Aquibium microcysteis: one gene and its partner. The protein of the gene in region 1 interacts with the protein of each later gene in a pairwise test. Links are inferred from orthologs where the notes say so. Each region holds a gene or a part of one and is shown on either strand. Other genes may lie near its edges.

The links.
Region 2: the proteins of IAI54_RS02005 (region 1) and IAI54_RS02560 interact in binary tests that used the Escherichia coli proteins (3 or more experiments, as listed by UniProt). The link is inferred for Aquibium microcysteis from one-to-one orthologs.

What each region holds. Positions count from the first base shown.
Region 1 is NZ_CP061080.1:423,312-426,529, reverse strand. What follows is about bases 189-3,094. They hold IAI54_RS02005 (TrmH family RNA methyltransferase), read left to right. Parts: upstream 189-1,165; coding sequence 1,166-2,023; downstream 2,024-3,094. Other genes in these bases: IAI54_RS01995 (RNA polymerase sigma factor), read left to right, coding at 2,752-3,094; IAI54_RS02000 (hypothetical protein), read left to right, coding at 2,128-2,322; IAI54_RS02010 (VOC family protein), read left to right, coding at 672-1,094; IAI54_RS02015 (helix-turn-helix domain-containing protein), read left to right, coding at 189-578. Outside these bases: more of IAI54_RS02015, read left to right, coding at 1-188; more of IAI54_RS01995, read left to right, coding at 3,095-3,218. UniProt on the Escherichia coli protein: Specifically methylates the ribose of guanosine 2251 in 23S rRNA.
Region 2 is NZ_CP061080.1:553,366-556,600, reverse strand. Bases 313-3,235 are described here. They hold IAI54_RS02560 (NAD(P)H-hydrate dehydratase), read right to left. Parts: upstream 2,573-3,235; coding sequence 1,052-2,572; downstream 313-1,051. Other genes in these bases: IAI54_RS02555 (P-II family nitrogen regulator), read left to right, coding at 2,878-3,216; IAI54_RS02565 (hypothetical protein), read right to left, coding at 313-956. Also shown: more of IAI54_RS02565, read right to left, coding at 1-312. UniProt on the Escherichia coli protein: Bifunctional enzyme that catalyzes the epimerization of the S- and R-forms of NAD(P)HX and the dehydration of the S-form of NAD(P)HX at the expense of ADP, which is converted to AMP.

The DNA of each region.
Region 1 (3,218 bases):
TCGTGACGATCCGTTCGACGGGCGGGGCGGAGTGCATCCAGGTGGATTTCACCCCGATCGGCGCCTTCCGCTTCTTCGCCCTGCCGATGCGGGCGATCGCCAGCCGGATGGTGACGCTGGACGAACTGGCCGACGGAGACCTGCGCGACCTGCGTCTGCGGCTCGCGGAGGAGCCGGACTGGGAGCGGCGGTTCGACCGGGTGGAGGCCTTCCTGTCGAACCGGCTGGCGCACGGACCGAAGCCCCACGCGGCCGTGGCGCATGCCTATAGCCGGATCCTCGGCTCGGGCGGGGCGGTTCGCATCGGCGACGTCGCGCGCGGGCTCGACTGGAGCCGCAAGCACCTGAACCAGCGCTTCCGCGAGGAGATCGGGCTCGGGCCGAAGGCGGTGGCGCGGATGGCGCGGTTCAACCGGGTGCTGGCGCTGGCGAAGGGCGACGCGGCGCGCGACTGGGCCGACATCGCGGCCGCCTGCGGCTATGCCGACCAGGCGCATCTGGTGCGTGAGTTCCGCGACTTCGCGGGCGCCCCGCCGACCGCGGTGGCACTGCCGGCCCGGGCGCCGGTGATCGCCTGATCCGGTATCTTTCGCCGAGGTACCATTTCTTCAAGACCGGACAGCGGCGCCGGTGCGAGGGTGCAGCGTCGGCTCCAACAAGGGAAACACGCCATGACCGCCATCGAAGCCCCCCGCCTCTACCCCGCCTTGCGCTTCCGCGATGCCGAAAGGATGATCGCCTTTCTCTGCGACGCCTTCGGCTTCGCCGTGCATGCGAAGTACACCAACGACGCCGGCAAGGTGATCCATGCCGAACTCGCCTTCGGCTCCTCGATGATCATGTGCGGCGACGAGAAGGACGACGCCTTCGGCGCCATGGTGGGCGCGGCCGACGGGCGGAGCGGCAAGGCGCTCTATCTCGCCGTCGACGATGCGGACGCCGCCTTCGAACGGGCGCGGGCGGCGGGTGCAGAGATCCTGCAGGGTCTGGTCGAGCGCGACTACGGCAGCCGCGAGTTCATCTGCCGCGATCCCGAAGGCAACGTCTGGAGCTTCGGCACCTACTGGCCGAAGGCGCACGAGCCGGCCGGCTGACCGGCGGGCAACGGCGCGATCGCCGCGCCGCGGCCGTATCCTTCCACGCGCGGCCCCGCTATAGAGGCGGCATGAGCGACGAGAAAAAGAGCGGGACGCCGAAGGACAGCCATTACGCCAGGCTGCGGCGCACCCATCGCGACCAGAACGGCCCGGCCGGCGCGCCCGTGCGGCGCGCGGGGCCGCCGATTGCCGGCGAGCCGCCGCCGGACGGTCTGGTTCGGCTCTACGGCCTGCACACGGTGCGGGCGGCGCTCGACAACCCGCGGCGCAAGGTCACCCGCCTGATGGCGACGAAGAACGCGCTCGACCGGCTCGGCGTCGCCGATCCGGCCGCCCTCCCCTTCCCGGTCGAGATCGTCGAGCCGCGCGCCATCGACCGGCTGCTCGGCAGCGACGCGGTGCACCAGGGCGCGATGATCGAGGCGAAGCCGCTGAAGCCCAAGGCGCTGTCGGCGCTGTCGGACACGCCGCTGATCCTGGTGCTCGACCAGGTGACGGACCCGCACAATGTCGGCGCGATCCTGCGCTCGGCGGTGGCCTTCGGCGCCGGCGCGCTGGTGACGACGTCGCGCCACAGCCCGGCCGAATCGGGCGTGCTGGCCAAGGCCGCCTCGGGCGCGCTGGAGCACATCGACATGATCGAGGTGAAGAACCTTGCAGCCGCGCTGGACGAGATCCACGCGGCCGGCTTCACCAGCATCGGTCTCGACTCCGAAGGACCGGCGGTGCTCGAGGGGACGCTCTCCGGCGACCGCCTGGCGCTGGTGCTCGGCGCCGAGGGCAAGGGCCTGCGCCAGAAGACGCGCGAGACGGTGACCGCGCTCGCCCGGCTCGAGATGCCGGGCGCGATCCGTTCGCTCAACGTCTCCAATGCGGCGGCCGTGTCGCTCTACGCCGCCCGCCGGCATCTCGACGGCGGTTCCTGAACGCGGCGCCATCCGCCGTCGCCACATTTCGGCGATGCCTCGGCCTCAAATCCGGACGGTTTGCCACCCAAACTGTTAACCATACGGAAAGAGGAGGCAGACGCATGACCCTGCATGTCAGACAGTCCGATCGCTCCCGCGCCCGCCCCGCGCAGTGGACACCCTGGGGCGCCATGCCGGCCACGCGCGAGCCCGTCCGGAACAGGACGCTCGCCGACAAGGCCGCCGCGCGGCCGCAGGCTCCGCGCCTCTCGGCAATCCGGCCTTCGCGCGGCGAAGGCTCCTGCTCGGGCAACTGAACGGAGAGGGCTGAAGACCGATACCGGCCGAGGCTCGGGCGGCGTCATCCTTCGGCGCGGCAACCGGCACGATACGCCGGGCACATCACGCCGGAAATCCGCGTCGGGAAGGTCTCCGCCCGGCGCGGAAGATCGTCATCTCGTCGGTGGTCGGCCATGGTTCGCCGGTTCGCACAGCCCGCGCTTCACCTGCCAACGCGCCCATCTCCAGTGCCGTCGAGAGACAGCACCCGCGCGGGCATGACCGTTCCCGCACCACCGGTCTCAGTTTCGGCTTGTCATCAAAACCTTCTTTGATTAGTCAGGATTTGGCGATCAGGCACCTTACCCGGAACATCGCCAGATAGGGCCCTGGCTGATCGAGCGCCGGACGGCCGCCCATGTCGGCGGTCTCCCGGCGTTGGACGAGACTGGGCAGGCAGGCGATGAATGTGGGACATCCAAACTCTCTTCAGGAAGCATGCACGCGAGATTGCGCTGTCGCTTCGTCGTCGCGGATTCAACGAGGACACGGCAGCCGATCTGACGCAGGAGACATTCGTGCGCGTCCTTTCCTCACCCCCGAGGGCCGGCACCGCTTTCCACAATCCCGCCGGATATCTGTTCCGGACCGCCCGCAATCTCGGGACCGACCATCAGCGTCGCGAGCGGCTTGTGACCTATGTGGATCTTCCCGCCGAGGACTTCGCGGCGGTGGTCGATCCTTCCCCGTCAGCGGAAGCGGCCGTCTATGACCGGCAGCGCCTCGCCCTGACGCAGTCCGCACTGGCCGAACTGCCGGAGCGGACCCGCAAGGCATTCGTGCTGCACCGCGTGGAGGAGATGACCATCGCGGCCGTGGCGGCGGAACTCGGCCTGTCGGTGTCGCGGACTTGGACGCTGATCCGAACCGCCTA
Region 2 (3,235 bases), 130 kb from region 1 along the record:
TGCAGCAGCGGCGATTCGCGGCCGATGAAGGAGAGCAGCGCCTTCTCGTTGTCGTGGACCCTGCCGTCGCGCGCGATCCGCTCCACCAGCCACGCCGCCTCGCCGGCGTCGATCGCCTCCGCCTGCGCTGACGCGGCGGCGCGTTCGGCGTTGCGGGTCCGCCAGGCTTCTTCGAGACCGGACGGGGCACGGTAGGCGTCGAGGATCCCCTTCGCGGCGGCCGACGCCATGGCGCGGAAGAAGCCGGCGACGTCGATGCTCCTGTCGTCGAGGAAGGTCTCGTGGCGCAGCGCCTCCTCGCGCGTGGGCGGCGTCCAGCCCGAGGCGCACATGACGAAGTTCGCCATCGCCTTGACGAAGAGTTCCGTCCATTCCGGGTGATTGGCCGCGCCGGCGGTGCGGTCGTTGAGATCGAACAGCACCTCCGCCTCCTCGCGGCTGATGCCGATGCCGGCGCCGCCGCCGAAGGCGTGGAGGATGCGGCGCAGCAGGTCGACCTCGGCCTTGCCGATGACGCCGGGGACGAGCGTGCGGCCATCCGGCATCCGCAGGACGCCGTCGACGACGGCTTCGGCAACGAGACCGAGCGCGTGGGCCGACAGGCTCGGCGGGGACGTGCGGGCGCGCTCCAGCACCGCGATCAGCACTTCGAGTTCCGTGGCCGGTCGCGCCGTCCCTGCCGCAGCGACCAGCCAGGCCGCGTTGGCATCGGAGACGTAACCCGCCGGAACCTCCTGATGGACGAGATGGTCCGTCACCGCCTCGACGAGGAAGGCCGTCCATTCGGGGCAGGTCGAGCCGGCGCGGCCATCCATCGCCAGGAGCCGCTCGGCCTCCGCCCGGGAGACGCGACCATCCGGAAAGACCTCCGCCCTCAGTCGCGCGACGTCCGCGACGCCGATGCTCTCGTGGTCGCCCGTGCGCACCGACGCCGAAACCGAACCGCTTCCTGCCATGTCCCTCACCCCGCGCCACCAGCCGGACTCCGACGTCCGGCGGAGACTAGCTGCCTTGGCTTGAAAAATGGCGAAGACGGGTGGTTAGCGAAGCTTTAGCGTCCGGAGGCCCGCGCCGGCAGGTCCGCCAGCACCGGCGGCAGAAGCCCCGGCAGGTCCTCGGCGATCAGGCCCGGCCCGAACCGCGACCCCGCCTCGGCATGCATCCAGACCGCGGCGCAGGCCGCCTCGAAGGCCGGCATGCCCTGCGCCAGCAGACCGGCGGCGATGCCCGCCAGCACGTCGCCCGATCCGGCCGTCGCCAGATAGGGCGTCCCGTTGGCGTTGACCGCAGCGCGGCCCGCCGGTTCGGCGATCACCGTGTCCGGCCCCTTCACGACCACGACCGCGTGCGACCGGCGCGCTGCCGCCTGCGCCCGCTCCAGCTTCGACAGCGTGCCGTCGGCGGCGAGGTCGGGGAACAGCCGGCGGAACTCGCCCTCGTGCGGCGTCAGCACCACGAGCGGTTCGCCCCCCGGCTCCGCGCGTACGAGCAGGCGGAACAGCGCCTGCGGCTCCTCTTCGAACGACGTCAGCGCGTCGGCGTCGAGCACCAGCCGCAGGGCGCCCTCCTCGCCGAGCCGGGCGAGCGCGGCGACGAACCCGGCGCAGCGGCTGCCGGTGCCGAAGCCCGGCCCGATGACCGCCGCCGCCAGCCGCCGCTCGCGGGCGAAGGCCAAGGCCTCGTCCGGCGTGTCCGTGCGGCGCAGCATGATCGACGTCAGGTGCATGGCGTTGACCTGCAGCGCCGAGGCCGGCGACAGGACGGTCACCGCGCCCGCCCCGGCGCGCGCGGCGGCCAGCGCCGCGAGCCGCGCCGCGCCCGTGGCCGAGGCGCCGCCGGAGAAGACGCCGGCATGGCCGCGTGCATATTTGTGCGCCTCCCGGTGCGGACGGGGGAAGCATTGCCGCCACAGGAGCGGCTCGTTCCGGAAGGTCCGGCAGCCGATGTCCCGCAGGACCGTGTCCGCAATGCCGATGTCGGCGAGCACGGTCTCGCCGCAATGGCTGCGCCCCGGCTCCAGCAGGTGGCCCGGCTTCAGCCGGAAGAAGGTGACGGTGAGGCCGGCACGGATCGCCGTGCCGAGGGGCTGGCCGGTCCGGCCCGAAATGCCCGACGGGAGGTCGACGGCGACCACGAACGCGTCCGAGGCATTGGCCCGGTCGATCGCGTCGGCGGCCGGACCTGTCACGGCGCGCGCGAGGCCGGCGCCGAACAGCGCGTCGACGACGAGGTCGCAGGACCGAGGCTGGAAGTCCGAAAGCGGCCGGATCGGCCGGGCCCAGTCCGCGCTAGCCCGGCCGGCATCCCCGCCGGCGGGCGGCGCATCGCAATGGACCTCGACGCGAAGGCCGGCCTGCGTCAGGCGCGCGGCAACGATGAAGCCGTCGCCGCCATTGTTCCCGGGCCCCGCCAGCACGTGGACGCGGGCCGCGCCGGGATGGCGGGCGAGGATCTCGGCCGCCACGGCGTCGCCGGCGCGGCGCATCAGCCCGGCGCCGTCGAAGGGGCCGGATGCAATGGCGAGACGGTCGGCCTGCGCCATCTCGTCGGGGGTGAGGAGTTCGAGCGTCATGCAGCCATCCGTCGATCGGAAAGGCAGACTAGTCGCTGCGGGCCGTGGCTGGCAAACGCAGCCGATGCACAAATATTATGCCATTTGCCCACTTTATCATCATCGCCGATTGCGCCTTCGGGCGGCTTCCGGCAGTTTCATCGCGGCGGGCACGAGCTCGTCCCGCCCAAGCCCGCGCGAAGCTTCGGAACCTCCGTGGTGGCGCTGCGTCAGCCGAATTTGATGCCGATCTGGCACGGTTCGTGCTTCGGTTTGGCGGAAGCGGGCTCGATCTGCCGCGCATATCCATCGGAGGCCCCATTCGGATGAAGAAAATCGAAGCGATCATCAAACCGTTCAAGCTGGACGAAGTGAAGGAAGCCCTTCAGGAAGTCGGCTTGCAGGGGATCACGGTTACCGAGGCGAAAGGTTTCGGGCGCCAGAAGGGGCACACCGAGCTCTACCGGGGAGCGGAGTATGTGGTGGACTTCCTGCCGAAGGTGAAGGTCGAGGTGGTGCTCGCCGACGAATCCGTCGACGCGGCACTCGAGGCGATCCGCAAGGCCGCACAGACGGGGCGGATCGGCGACGGCAAGATCTTCGTCTCCAACATCGAGGAAGTCGTCCGCATCCGCACGGGCGAGACCGGCGTCGACGCGATCTGATCCGTCGAAGCCGTCCACA